Regions from separate parts of the Variovorax sp. dw_954 genome, predicted to be linked through region 1. Evidence: riboswitches for the same ligand, from Rfam matches in the RefSeq annotation. Region 1 holds a riboswitch; the other holds the start of a gene.
The links. A riboswitch is a leader RNA that binds a small molecule or an ion and turns the genes downstream of it on or off. The one in region 1 is predicted to bind glycine.
Positions count from the first base shown of each region.

Region 2: linked by a shared signal. The riboswitch ahead of HB681_RS00965 (D-amino acid dehydrogenase) and the one ahead of gcvT (glycine cleavage system aminomethyltransferase GcvT) in region 1 are both predicted to bind glycine.

Region 1 is NZ_JAAVVD010000002.1:325,841-332,977, forward strand. Features, by position in the region: gene gcvP (aminomethyl-transferring glycine dehydrogenase) at 1-1,881, opposite strand, end outside; gene gcvH (glycine cleavage system protein GcvH) at 2,085-2,459, opposite strand; gene gcvT (glycine cleavage system aminomethyltransferase GcvT) at 2,502-3,671, opposite strand; glycine riboswitch at 3,719-3,821, opposite strand; glycine riboswitch at 3,834-3,934, opposite strand; gene denD (D-erythronate dehydrogenase) at 3,943-4,953, opposite strand; gene HB681_RS04670 (electron transfer flavoprotein-ubiquinone oxidoreductase) at 5,097-6,797, opposite strand; gene HB681_RS04675 (SDR family oxidoreductase) at 6,936-7,137, shown strand, end outside.
Region 2 is NZ_JAAVVD010000001.1:204,071-211,207, reverse strand. Features, by position in the region: gene HB681_RS00975 (acyl-CoA dehydrogenase C-terminal domain-containing protein) at 1-1,726, opposite strand, end outside; gene HB681_RS00970 (TetR/AcrR family transcriptional regulator) at 1,767-2,444, opposite strand; glycine riboswitch at 2,734-2,828, shown strand; glycine riboswitch at 2,841-2,949, shown strand; gene HB681_RS00965 (D-amino acid dehydrogenase) at 2,977-4,248, shown strand; gene HB681_RS00960 (fumarylacetoacetate hydrolase family protein) at 4,411-5,262, opposite strand; gene HB681_RS00955 (SDR family NAD(P)-dependent oxidoreductase) at 5,320-6,075, opposite strand; gene HB681_RS00950 (SDR family oxidoreductase) at 6,072-6,806, opposite strand; gene HB681_RS00945 (FadR/GntR family transcriptional regulator) at 6,982-7,137, shown strand, end outside.

The DNA of each region.
Region 1 (7,137 bases):
CGTCACGACGACCTGCATGCCGACCATCTGTGCGCTGGCCGGATTGGTGCCATGGGCCGATGACGGAATCAGGCAGATGTTGCGCTGGCCCTCGCCGCGTGATGCATGGAAGGCCTTGATGGCCAGCAGGCCGGCGTATTCGCCCTGCGAGCCGGCATTGGGTTGCAGGCTGATGCCGGCATAGCCGGTGGCTTCGCAGAGCCAGTCGCGCAGTTGCTGGTCCAGCTCGGCATAGCCTTGGCGCTGCTCAGCCGGCGCGAACGGGTGGATGTTGGCGAATTCTGGCCAGGTGATCGGGATCATCTCGCTCGTGGCGTTGAGCTTCATCGTGCAGCTGCCCAGCGGGATCATGCTGCGGTCGAGCGCGAGGTCCTTGTCGCTCAGGCTGCGGATGTAGCGCAGCATGCCGGTCTCGCTCTTGTGCGTGTTGAACACCGGGTGCGTGAGGAAGTCGCTGGTGCGGCGCAGCTCCTCGGGGATGCGCGGCGCGACGCCTTCGGCCAGCAATTCGAAATGCGGCAGGTGCGCGTCCTTCGGCGCGAAGAGCGCCCACAGGTCTTCGACGTCGGCATAGGTGCTGGTCTCGTCGAGCGAAATGCCGAGGTGGCCCTGCAGCCGGCAGCGCAGGTTGATGTTGGCGGCAGTGGCGCGGTCGAGGATGGCCTGGGTGTCGTCGCCGGTCTGGATGGTCAGCGAATCGAAGGCGGTGGCGTTGGCCACCACGCGGCCCATCTCTTCGAGGCCCTCGGCGAGCACGGCCGTCAACGCGGCCACGCGCTGTGCGATGCGGATGAGGCCCTGGGGCCCGTGGTAGACCGCGTACATGCTCGCGATCACGGCCGGCAACACCTGCGCGGTGCAGATGTTCGACGTGGCCTTCTCACGGCGGATGTGTTGTTCGCGCGTCTGCAGCGCGAGGCGGTAGGCGGGCGCGCCATGCACATCGACGCTGACGCCGACCAGCCGGCCCGGCAGCGAGCGCTTGAATTCGTCGCGGCAGGCCAGGTAGGCCGCGTGCGGGCCGCCGTTGCACATCGGCATGCCGAAGCGCTGCGTGGTGCCGCAGACGATGTCGGCATCCCATTCGCCGGGGGGCGCGAGCAGCGTGAGCGCGAGCAGGTCGGCCGCGACGCACAGCGCGGCATTGTTGGCATGCGCGTGGCCGGCCAGCGGGCGCAGGTCATGCACCTGGCCGGTGGTGCCGGGATATTGCGCCAGCACACCGAAGAAGTCGCCGCTCGCCATCAGGTGCGGCAGGGTTTCGGTCGCGGTGCTGATCTTGATCTCGATGCCCAGCGGCGCGGCGCGCGTCCTGATGACCTCGATGGTCTGCGGATGGCAGTCACCCGCCACCAGGAACACGTTGCTCTTGCTCCTGACGCTGCGCTTGGCCAGCGTCATGGCCTCGGCCGCGGCGGTGGCTTCGTCGAGCATCGACGCATTGGCGATGGCCATGCCGGTGAGGTCGCAGACCATGGTCTGGAAGTTCAGCAGCGCTTCCATGCGACCCTGCGAGATTTCGGCCTGGTAGGGCGTATAGGCGGTGTACCAGGCCGGGTTCTCGAGGATGTTGCGCAGGATCACGCCCGGCGTGTGCGTGCCGTAGTAGCCCTGCCCGATGAAGTTGCGTGCGACCTTGTTCTTCGACGCCATGGCCTTGAGTTCGGCCAGCGCGGCGGCCTCGGTGATGGCGGGCGGCAGGTCCATCGGCGCCGAGCGGCGGATGGCCGGCGGCACGATGCCGTCGATCAATTCCTCGCGCGTGGCATGGCCGATGACGGGCAGCATGCGCGCCTCGTCGGCGGCTTCGATGCCGATGTGGCGCGCGACGAACTCTTCGGCGTTCTCGAGTTGGCGCAGGGAGGGCAGGGCGTTGGGCATTGGCGTGTTCTTGTCAGGGGGCGGGGGAATGCGGGAACGGGAACCGAACGCAGAGGTCGCGAAGGTTTCGCAGAAGTCGCAAGAGGACTTCCAGGAAAATCTCTGTCTTCTTTTGCGACCTTTGCGAAACCTTTGCGACTTCTGCGTTCGGCTGTCCGCGTTGGGTCTTTCGCGTCCGGCCGTCCGCATTCAGCGGCGGTAGATCAAGCCTCCGCCGCAAACTTGTCGTAGGCGGTCGAATCCATAAGCGCATCCAGCTGCAAGGAATCGCTCAGCTTGACCTTGAAGAACCAGCCGGCCGCGAGCGGATCGGTGTTGGCGAGCGACGGGTCGGCGCGCAGGGCTTCGTTGACTTCGGTGATCTCGCCCGACACGGGCATGAACACGTCGGCAGCGGCCTTGACCGACTCGACCACGCCGGCCACTTCGCCTTGCGCAAAGGTCTTGCCAACTTCGGGCAGGTCGACGAACACCACGTCGCCGAGCGCGTCCTGCGCGTGCACGGTGATGCCGACGGTGACGGCATCGCCGCCGGTGGATTGGACCCACTCATGGTCCTGGGTGTACTTGACGGTCATGAAGAAAGCTCCTGCAAAAAAATCTGGCGAACCTTGGGGAAATCAGCCGCGGAAATAGCGCGTCGGCACGAAGGGCATGGTGGTCACTTCCATCGGCACGGGCTTGCCGCGCACGATGGCCTGGATGCGGGTGCCGGGCTCGGAAAAGGCCGTGGCCACGTAGGCCATGGCGATCGGACGGTCGGCCGTCGGGCCGAGCAGGCCGCTGGTCACCTTGCCGATGAGATGGCCTTCGAAGGATTGCAGCTCGGTGCCGTCGCGCACCGGTACGCGCTCCAGCGCCACCAGGCCGACGCGCTTGCGCGTGAGCGTCTTCTGGTCGACGTGGCCGGCCAGGTCGCTGGCCACGGCCAACTGCGCGAGGATCTTCTCTGCTCCCGGAAAGCCGCCTTCGCGCGTGCCCCCGGCGCGGCGCACCTTCTGCATCGCCCAGTTGAGCGAGGCCTCGACCGGCGTGGTGGTGGTGTCGATGTCATTCCCGTAGAGGCACAGGCCGGCTTCGAGGCGCAGCGAATTGCGGGCGCCGAGGCCGATGGGCTTGACCTCGGGTTGCGCCAGCAACAGGCGGGCGAGTGCGTCGGCGTCGCTTGCGGCCACCGAGATCTCGAAGCCGTCTTCCCCGGTGTAGCCGCTGCGCGTCACGAAAGCCGGGATCGAGCCGATCTGCACGGCGCCGCCGGTCATGAAGACGTAGCGCTCGACACCCGGCGACAGCCGCGCCAGCGTGGCGGCGGCCTGCGGGCCTTGCAGCGCGAGCAGCGCGTGGTCGGGCAGCGGCTGCACCGAGCAGCGCCCGCCGATCCTTGCCGTGATGTGCGCGATGTCGGCTGCCTTGCAGGCCCCGTTCACGATCACGAAGAGCGAGTCCATGCCTTCGTTGAAGAACATCAGGTCGTCGAGGATTCCGCCGTTGTCGTCGAGCAGCAGGCCGTAGCGCTGCTTACCCGGCGCCAGGCCGATCACGTCGACCGGCATCAGCGTCTCGAAGGCGGCCGCCGCGTCCGGGCCGACGAGCCGCAATTGCCCCATGTGCGAGATGTCGAAGAGGCCGGCGGCTTCGCGCGTGTGCTTGTGTTCGGCCATGAGGCCGGCCGGGTATTGAACCGGCATCGAGTAGCCCGCGAAGGGCACCATGCGCCCGCCAAGCTCGACGTGGAGGTCGTTCAGCGGTGTCTTGAGAAGTTCAGCGGAGGTGTCGGATGGAGTGGCCATGAGGCTTGGTTCCGGTGGGGCAGTCGAGTTCCATGGCAAATGCCACGGGCACTCCTGCTGTCCGCTTTACCTGAGAGATTCGCCCCACGATCGGGGTTTGCTCCTTCGGTGGACCGCCTGGTTGCGCGGTCTCTCTCCAGCAAGAAAACGCCCGTTGGAGCGGGCGCCTTGTCAGTCCTTTTGCCTGAGCGTTCGGACCCATTCTTTAGGGGGCCTGCGCCTTCGGCGGTCCCGTTGCCGGGGCGCTCTCCTGACCGGCGGAATTCTACTGTCAGGCCGCCACGGGCAGGATCACCGCGTCGGGATTTTCACGGACGTAGTCGCGCAGGATGGCGTCGATGCTCTCGTCGGCATACAGGCCCAGGTCGCGCGCGCGCACCCATTCGAAGCGGCCCGGCCAGCCGCTGATGATCTCGGTGATGGTGCGGTCGAGCCGCATGTCCAGCAGGTCGGTGGCGGCGGCGCCGCCGATGCGGTGCAGCGCCTGGACCATCTCGTCGACGCTGACGCACAAGGATGGGAGGTTGACGGCGGTGCGTGGCCCCCATTTGGCGTGTGGTGCGGTCGCGGCGCAGATCAGCCCCTCGATGGTGCGTGCGGGCGACGAGAGCGCCACCATCGTTTCCGGCGGCACGGGGCAGCGCGAGGGCAGCCCGGCCAGCGGCTCGCGGAACATGCCGCTGAGGAAGCCCGACGCGGCGCCGTTGGGCTCGCCCGGCCGCACCGCCACGGTCATGAGGCGCACGCTGCGCGCGTGGACGTAGCCCTTGCGCCCGTAGTCGGCCACGAGCTGCTCGCCGATGAACTTCTGCGTGCCGTAGCTGGTCTGCGGCGTGGGCAGCGTGTCGTCCTCGATCACATGGGGCAGGGGCGCGCCGTACACGGCCAGGGAACTCGCGTACACGAGCAGCGGCCGCGTGTGCTGGGCCCGGCAGGCCTCCAGCAGGGCATAGGTCGCCAGGAAATTGCTGCGCATGCCGAGTTCGAAGTCGGCCTCGGACTCGCCGCTCACGGCGGCGGCCAGGTGGAACACCACCGCCGTCTCCGGCGGAAGGGCGCGCTGCGGACTGTCCGGGGCCAGCAGCTCGCACAGGTCGCCGACGATCACGTTCACCCGGGGATGGCTCGCCAGGTCGTCCGGTGGCTGCACCCGGTCGACCAGCGTGAGCGTGCCGAGGCGATGCTCCTTGCCGCCGCCGACGCCAAGGGAGCCCCTGGCCAGCAGCTTGCGCGCCAGTCGCGCCCCGAGGAAGCCCGCGCCGCCGGTGATCACGATTTGCATCGGTAGTTCTCCTGTCCTGCCAGCTTAAAACGATGTCATAGCGCATCGCCTCCCTTCTGTGAAGCAGGAAACACGCCGATACAAAATGTAAACAAAAAACGCGCCGTGCGGGCGCGTTCTGGCGGGAGAGCGAGGGGTAGCTACTACATGCCGACGTAGTTGGGTCCGCCGCCGCCTTCCGGCGTGACCCAGACGATGTTCTGGGTCGGATCCTTGATGTCGCAGGTCTTGCAGTGCACGCAGTTCTGCGCATTGATCTGCAGGCGCTGCTTGCCGGCGTCACCGTCGGGCACGAACTCGTAGACGCCGGCGGGGCAGTAGCGCGACTCGGGGCCGGCGAACTTGGCCAGATTGACGTTGACCGGCACTGACGCGTCCTTCAGCGTCAGGTGGGCCGGCTGGTGCTCCTCGTGGTTGGTGTTGCTGATGAACACGCTGGAGAGGCGGTCGAAGGTGAGCTTGCCGTCGGGCTTCGGGTAGACGATGGGCTCGCACTCGGCAGCCGGCTTGAGCGCGAGGTGATCGGGCTTGTCGCGGTGCAGGGTCCATGGCACGTGGCCCTTCAGGAGGAACTGCTCGACGCCGTTCATCAGCGTTGCGACACCCAGGCCCTTCTTGAACCAGCTCTTGAAGTTGCGCGCCTTGTACAGCTCCTTGTAGAGCCAACTCTTCTCGAACGCGGCAGGGTAGGCCGTGAGTTCGTCGTGCTGGCGGCCCGCTTGCAGCGCGGCGTAGGCCGCTTCGGCGGCCAGCATGCCGGTCTTGATGGCCGCGTGGCTGCCCTTGATGCGGCTCACGTTGAGGTAGCCGGCCTCGCAACCCACCAGGGCGCCGCCCGGGAACACCGTCTTCGGCAGCGACATCAGGCCGCCGGCCGTGATGGCGCGTGCGCCGTAGCCGATGCGCTTGGCCGGCTTGATGCCGTGGGCCTCGTCGCCTTCGAGGTACCAGCGGATGTTCGGGTGCGTCTTCCAGCGCTGCATCTCCTCGAAGGGGCTGAGGTAGGGGTTGCTGTAGTCGAGCCCGGTGATGAAGCCCAGCGTGACCTTGTTGTCCTCCATGTGATAGAGGAAGGCGCCGCCGTAGGTGTCGCTCTTCATCGGCCAGCCGGCCGTGTGCAGCACGAAGCCGGGCTGGTGCCGCTTGGGGTCGATCTCCCAGACTTCCTTCACGCCGAGGCCATAGGCCTGCGGGTCCTTGCCGGCGTCGAGCTTGAACTTGCTGATGAGCTGGCGGCCGAGGTGGCCACGTGCACCTTCCGCGAAGATCGTGTACTTGCCGTGCAGTCCCATGCCGAGCTGGAAGTTGTCGGTGGGTTCGCCGTCCTTGCCGACGCCCATGTTGCCGGTAGCGACGCCGCGCACCGAGCCGTCGTCGTTGTAGAGCACTTCCGCCGCGGGGAAGCCGGGGAAAATCTCGACGCCGAGGTTCTCGGCCTGCTGGGCCAGCCACTTGGTGAAGTTGCCCAGGCTGATGATGTAGTTGCCGTGGTTCTGGAAGCAGTCCGGCAGGAAGAAGTTGGGCGTGCGGTAGCCGGTCTTCTCGCTGAGGAACACCATGGCGTCGTCGGTGACGGGCTGGTTCAACGGGGCGCCAAGTTCGGCCCAGTCGGGCAGCAGCTCGTTGAGCGCGCGCGGGTCCATGATGGCGCCGGAGAGGATATGCGCGCCGGGCTCGGAGCCCTTTTCCAGCACGACGACGGAGACTTCGGTGTTGTTCTTGGCCGCCAGCTGCTTCAGGCGGATCGCGGTGGACAGGCCCGCGGGGCCGCCACCGACTACGACGACGTCGTACTCCATGGCTTCGCGGGGGCCGAACTGGGCGAGGATTTCGTCGTGGGTCATGGGGTCTGGCCGATAATGTTTTTTGGTTGCAGGGGAGCGGGGATGCACGGCATTTTATGCGGCGCGTGGTCTCATCCCCTGTCATTCGGCGATGCCGCCTGTGGCGTCGCCCCGCGCAACGCACGAGGGACTCCCGCCATGACATACAGCATCGATCTCGCGGGCCGGGTGGCCTTTGTCACGGGGGCGTCGAGCGGGCTCGGCGCGCAATTCGCCCGAACGCTCTCCCGCGCCGGCGCCGCCGTGGTGCTGGCCAGCCGCCGGATCGACAAGCTCAAGGAGCTGCGTGCCCGCATCGAAGGCGAGGGTGGCGATGCGCATGTGGTGGAGCTGGACGTGA
Region 2 (7,137 bases), on a different contig from region 1:
TCTCGGTGAACAGCTTGGCGAAGTAGAAGCGCGCGGTCTGCAGCTTGCCGACGTAGAACGGGTCGGTGTTGCCCGCCGCGATTTCGCGCAGCGCCACTTGCGCCATGCGGGCGAACAGGTAGCCAAACACGAAGTGGCCCGCGACGCGCAGGTAGTCCACCGCGGCAGCGCCCACTTCATCGGGGTTCTGGAAGCCCTTGAAGCCGACTTCGGTCGTGAACTTGGTCAGCTGGTCGCCCAGCACGGCGATGGGCGTGATGAACTCGCTCATCTTCTCGTTGACTCCTTCCTCGGCCACCAGCGCGCCGACCAGTTTGCCGAACTTCTTCAGCGTGGCGCCGTTGTTGCCCAGCACCTTGCGGCCCAGCAGGTCCAGCGACTGCACGGTGTTCGTGCCTTCGTAGATCATGTTGATGCGGTTGTCGCGCACGAACTGCTCCATGCCCCATTCCGTGATGAAGCCATGGCCGCCGTAGACCTGCATGCAGGCGTTGGTCGCGATGTGGCCGTTGTCGGTGATGAAGGCCTTGACGATCGGGGTCAGCAGCGCGACCAGTTCGCCGGAGTCCTTGCGCACCTTTTCGTCGGGGTGGTGGTGTTCCTTGTCGAGCAGCAGCGTGCAGAAGACCTGCAGCGCGCGGCCGCCTTCGGCGTAGGCCTTGGCGGTCAGCAGCATCTTGCGCACGTCGGGGTGCACGATGATCGGATCGGCATCCTTGTCCTTGGCCTTCACGCCCGTCAGCGAACGCATCTGGATGCGGTCCTTGGCATAGGCCAGCGCGTTCTGGTAGGCCACTTCGGTCAGGCCCAGCGACTGGTTGCCCACGCCCAGGCGTGCGGCGTTCATCATCACGAACATCGCGGCCAGGCCCTTGTTGGGCTCGCCGACCATGGTGCCGGTAGCGCCGTCGATGGCGATCTGCGCGGTGGCGTTGCCGTGGATGCCCATCTTGTGCTCGAGGCCGGCGCAGAAGATCGGGTTGCGGTCACCCAGCGAACCGTCCGCCTTGACGTGGAACTTCGGCACCGCGAACAGGCTGATGCCCTTGCTGCCCTTGGGCGCGTCCGGCAGGCGAGCGAGCACCAGGTGGATGATGTTCTCGGCCATGTCGTGTTCGCCGGCCGAGATGAAGATCTTGTTGCCGGTGATCTTGTAGCTGCCGTCGGCCTGCGGCTCGGCCTTGGTGCGCAGCATGCCGAGGTCGGTGCCGCAATGCGGCTCGGTCAGGCACATGGTGCCGGTCCATTCGCCGGTGGTGAGCTTGGGCAGGTAGGTCTTCTTCTGCGCGTCGGTGCCGTGCGCCTGCAGGGCTTCGTAGGCGCCGTGGGAGAGGCCGGGGTACATGGTCCAGGCCTGGTTCGCGCTGTTGAGCATTTCGTAGAGGCACTGGTTCAGCACGTACGGCAGGCCCTGGCCGCCGAACTCGGTGCTGCACGAGAGCGCCGGCCAGCCGCCTTCGACGAACTGTGCGTAGGCTTCCTTGAAGCCCTTAGGCGCGGTGACTTCGTGCGTGGCCTTGTCGAGCGTGCAGCCTTCCGCGTCGCCGGAGATGTTCAGCGGGAAGGTCACTTCGGCAGCGAACTTGCCTGCTTCTTCGATGACGGCGTTGATGGTGTCGACGTCGGTTTCCGCATGCTTGGGCATGGCCTTGAATTCATCGGCGACATGGAAGACTTCATGCAGCACGAATTGCATGTCACGCAGCGGCGGGGTGTAGGAAGGCATGGACGAAAGCTCCTGAGCAGTTTCTTGGGTAAAAAGTGAATCAGCCTTCGCGCGATGGCGAGGACTGCATGGACGCGGGGCGCGGGGCTGACGGCGTAGCCGAGCGCTGGATGATGTTTCCGAAGCCTCGCCTGGCGCGCTCGATCGAACCGGGCACGTGCAGGAAGCGCGCTTCGTAGTGAGACGCAAGGATGAGTCCGTGGATCTCGAAGGCGATCTGGCGCTCGTCGGCGTCGTCGCGGAAGTGGCCTTCGGCCGTGGCCTGCTGCACCGCGCGGAACATGGCGCCCTGCCAGATGTTGACCGACTCGACCAGCGCGTCGCGCACCGGCCCCGGGCGGTCGTCGAATTCGGTGGCGCCGCTGATGTAGATGCAGCCAGAGTCGATCTCGACCGAGGTGCGCTTCATCCAGTTGTCGAACAAGGCGCACAGGCGCGGCAGTCCGCGCGGCGCCGACATGGCGGCGTAGAACACTTCCTGCTCGAAGCGGGCGTGGTATTCGCGGACCACGGAGATCTGCAGTTCCTCGCGCGAGCCGAAGTGCGCGAACACACCCGACTTGCTCATCTGCGTGAGTTCGGCCACGGCCCCTATCGACAGGCCCTCGAGCCCGATCTGTGCGGCAAGATTGAGCGCCGCATCGACGATGGCGGCCTTGGTCTGCTGGCCCTTCTGGGCGGTACGCGAGGCTTTTGCGGACGCGGCGGTGACGGACATGAGTGCTTATTCAATAAAACGAACGGTCGTGCTATTTTGCAGTGAAACCGCGTCACGCAGAAGTGCAAAGCCCCCGACTTCTGGTGGACTATTACGTGAGTGACGTCTTTTCAGGGCGGCGTGATCGGCACGGAAAAGGCGGTGCATGCCACGCCCGATGGCTACACGCTGCACTCCTCCGGGGCGGGGATGCCAAGTGCGCGCGCGTGATGTCGCAGGGCCACATCCAGGTCGATATGTCGGGTCATTCTTTGCCACCCTGTTGGCGATTCGAAGCGCCAAACCTAGAATCCAGCCCGCAGGAGAGCGAGCGGTCATGCGACCGCTCCACCGAAGGCGCAAACTCCCATGAACGCTCAGGTCGACCTTTCACGGGGTCGTGTACTGCACCCATCGATATCGCCGTCTGGAGAGCCATCGGGCACATGCCCGATGCACCGAAGGAGCAACACCCCCGCGGGCGCGGAGGTCGAAACTCTCAGGTAACAAGGACAGGGGGAGCGGCTTTTGAAATCCATTCAAAGGACCTCCCATGCGCGTGATCGTGTTGGGCGCCGGCTTGCTCGGCGTCACCTCGGCCTATTACCTTCAGAAACTCGGCCATGAAGTCACCGTGGTCGACCGGCAGGCCACGCCGGCCGCCGAAACCAGCTTTGCCAACGGCGGGCAGATCTCCGTCAGCCATGCCGAACCCTGGGCCAATCCAAGCGCCCCGATCAAGGTGCTGCAATGGCTGGGCAAGGAAGACGCGCCGCTCCTGTTCCGCATCCGCGCCGACATGCGCCAGTGGATGTGGGGCCTGCAGTTCCTGCGCGAATGCACACCGGCGCGGACGAAACACAACATCGAGCAGATCGTGCGACTGGGCACCTACAGCCGCAGCATGCTGCAGGCGCTGCGCAGCGAAACCGGCCTCGGCTACGACCAGCGCACGCAGGGCATCCTGCACTTCTACACGACGCAGAAGGAGTTCGACGGTGCACTGAAGCCGGCCGAGCAGATGCGCGCGCTGGGCTGCGAGCGCCTCGTCATTTCCGCCGACGAGGCGGTGAAGCTCGAACCCGCGCTGGCCCACATCCGTCCGCAACTGGCCGGCGCGACCTACACCGCCGAAGACGAGTCGGGCGATGCAAACCGATTCGCACGCGAACTGGTCAAGCTCTGCGAAGCGGCTGGCGTCAAGTTCCTCATGAGCCACACCGTGACGGCGATCCGCGAGGCAGGCGGCAAGGTCGAGCACGTCGAAGCCACCGACATCGAAGGCCGCTTCCAGCGCCTGCAGGCCGATGCCTATGTGATGGCGATGGGTTCGCTGAGCCCGATCTATGCCAAGCCGCTGGGCATCGAGTTGCCGATCTACCCGGCCAAGGGCTATTCGGTGACGCTGCCGGTGAAGGATGCGTCCAAGGCCTACCAGGTCTCCCTGACGGACGACGAGTTCAAGCTGGTGTTCTCGCGCTACACATCGGAGGATGGCCGCGGCGACCGCATGCGCATCGCCGGAACGGCCGAACTCAACGGCTACGACCGCGACCTCAACCGCGTTCGCTGCGAGGCGATCGTGCGGCGCGTAGAGCAACTGTTTCCAGGTGCGGGCGACACGTCCAAGGCCCAGTTCTGGACCGGCCTGCGCCCGGCGACGCCGAGCAACGTGCCGATGATCGGCAAGACGAAGCTGCCCAACTTCTTCCTCAACACGGGGCATGGCACGCTGGGTTGGACGCATGCCTGCGGGTCCGGCAAGTCGATCGCGCACATCGTGAGTGGATTGGCGCCGGAAGTCGACTTCGCATTCCAGAAATGAGCCGCCGAATGCGGACTTGAACGCACGCGAAGGTCGCGAAGAAACGCAAAAGGACGCAAAGGATTCAGAAAATTTCCGTATTCCTTTTGCGTCCTTCGCGGAACCTTCGCGTCCTCTGCGTCCGGTTCCCGTATTCAGAACCCGCTTCCGCAGGTCAGCGACTCAGAGCTTGAACGGCACAACTTCCTGCCGCTGCTCGCCCAAGCCATCGATCCCGAGCGTCATCACGTCGCCCTTCTTCAGGAACACGGCCGAGGGCTTCATGCCCATGCCGACGCCCGGCGGCGTGCCGGTGGTGATGATGTCGCCGGGCTCCAGCGTGTTGAGCTGGCTCACGTAGCTCACCAGCTTGGCGACATTGAAGATCATGGTCTTGGTGTTGCCGGTCTGCATGCGCTTGCCGTTGACGTCGAGCCACATGCCGAGCTTCTGCGGGTTGGGCACCTCGTCGCGCGTGACGAGCCATGGGCCGATCGGGCCGAAGGTGTCGAAGCCCTTGCCCTTGTCCCAGGTCAGCCCGCGCTCGAGCTGCCATTCGCGCTCGCTCACGTCGTTGATGAGGACATAGCCGGCGACGAAATCGAGTGCCTCCTTTTGCGACACCCAGCGCGCGCGCTTGCCGATGACCACGCCCAGTTCGACTTCCCAGTCGCCCTTGACCGAGCCCTTGGGCAACATCACCGGATCGTTCGGACCCTGGATGCAGCTCACGGCCTTGGTGAACACCACGGGCTCCTTGGGAATCGGCATGCCGGACTCGGCCGCATGGTCGGCGTAGTTCAGGCCGATGGCGATGAACTTGCTGGTGTTCGCCACCGGGCAACCCAGGCGCGGCTTGCCACGGACCAGCGGCAGCTTGTCGGTCTTGATCTTGCGGATCTTGGCCAGCGTAGCGTCGCCGAGCTGGGCGCCGCCCAGGTCCGGCACCACGGCGCTGAGGTCGCGCAGTTGGCCGTTGTCGTCGATCAGGCCTGGCTTTTCCTTGCCCGGATTGCCGTAGCGCACGAGTTTCATGTCGATAGTCCTTTCAGAGAGGGATGGGAAGTGTAGTCAGCGCGCTCGCGCCGCGAATCAATAGGTGGCCCGGCCGCCTGACAGGTCGAAGGTCGCGCCGGTGGAGAACGCGCAGTCCTCGGTGCAGAGCCAGGCGACCATCGATGCGATTTCCTCCGGCGTGCCGAAGCGGCCCATCGGGATCTTCGAGAGCATGAAGGCGATGTGCTCCTTCGACATCTGGTCGAAGATCGCGGTCTTCACCGCCGCCGGCGTCACGCAGTTCACGCGCACGCCGGTGCCGGACAGTTCCTTGCCGAGCGACTTGGTCAGCGCGATGACGCCGGCCTTGCTGGCGCTGTAGGCGCTGGCATTCGGATTGCCCTCCTTGCCGGCCACCGACGCGATGTTGACGATGCGCGACCAGGCCCGTTCGCGCAGGTGCGGCACCCATTCGCGGCAGCAGAGGAAGGTGCCGGTCAGATTTACGTCGATGACCTGGCGCCAGGCGTCGACGGGGTAGCTGTCCACGCTGGTGTTGGGCCCGGTGATGCCGGCAGAGTTGACCAGCGCATCGACCACGCCGCCCGCATCGCGCAGCGCGAGCGTGGCCTGCACGGCCTTGGCCACGCCGGCCGCATCGGAGACGTCGACCGCGACGGCCTTGGCATTTGCGCCGAGTCGTCTCGCCGCCGCATCCGCTGCAGCCGGGTCGCGGTCCCACAGCGTGACGCTGCCGCCCGAATCGAGAAGGCGCTGCGCAATCGCAAAGCCGAGACCGGTCGCGCCGCCGGTGATGACCGCGTGGCGGCCGTCGAAATCGAGGCGGTTCATATCGTGATGCCGCCGTCGACCGAGAAGGCCTGGCCGGTCGCGAAGACGGCCTCGTCGCTCGCGAGGAACACCACCACCGGTGCGATCTCCTCCGCCTGCGCCAGGCGGCCCATCGGTTGCCGTGCAATGAAGGCCTTGCGTGCAGCCACCGGGTCTTCGTTGGCATTGATGCGCTCGCCCAGCGAGGGCGTGTCGACCGTGCCCGGGCACACCGCGTTGCAGCGGATGCCCTGCGCGACGTAGTCGGCGGCGACGCTCTTGGTCAGGCCCAGCACGGCCGCCTTGGTGGTGCCGTAGACGTTGCGGTTCGGCAGGCCCTTGATGCTGGAGCAGACGCTGGCCATGTTGATGATGCTGCCCGCGCCTGCGGCGAGCATGCGCGGCAGCACGGCCTGGATGGTCCAGAACTGGGCGCGCACATTGAGGTTGAAGGCGAACTCCAGGTCGGCGTCGGTGGCCTCGAGGATCGGGCCGTTGTGCACCACGCCGGCGCAGTTGAACAGCACGTCGATGGCAGGCATGCGCGCGACCAGCGCCTGGATGGCGCCCTTGTCGAGCACGTCCAGTACCGCGGTCTGCACGTTGGCCGTGCCCGCATAGGCGTCCAGCAGCTTCGGGTTGACGTCGGTCGCCCACACCTGCGCGCCTTCGGCCGCCATGGCCAACGCGGTGGCCCGGCCAATGCCCTGCCCGGCCGCCGTGATGAGGGCCGTCTTGCCTTTGAGTCGCATGCTGTCTCCTGGAGTGGAATGAGGTGGCGATGTGCCGAGAGGGTGCCGCCGAGGGTTTCGCCCGATGGCTGCGGCGCGGCGGGGATCGTATTCTGAATTGGCCTTACCACTTGTCCAATTCAGGACAACCCTTAAGATCCCGCCTGAAACGCCCCGCGACCTTACGCGCATCCCCGTGCCGCTGCAATCCATCGAACCCAAGCGCCTGTACCGCCAGATCGCCGACCAGCTGCGCGCGCTGATCGCGAAGGGCGAGTTCGCGACGGGTGCGCGGCTGCCTGCGGAGCGCGACCTGGCGCGACAGCTGGGCGTGAGCCGCCCCTCGGTGCGC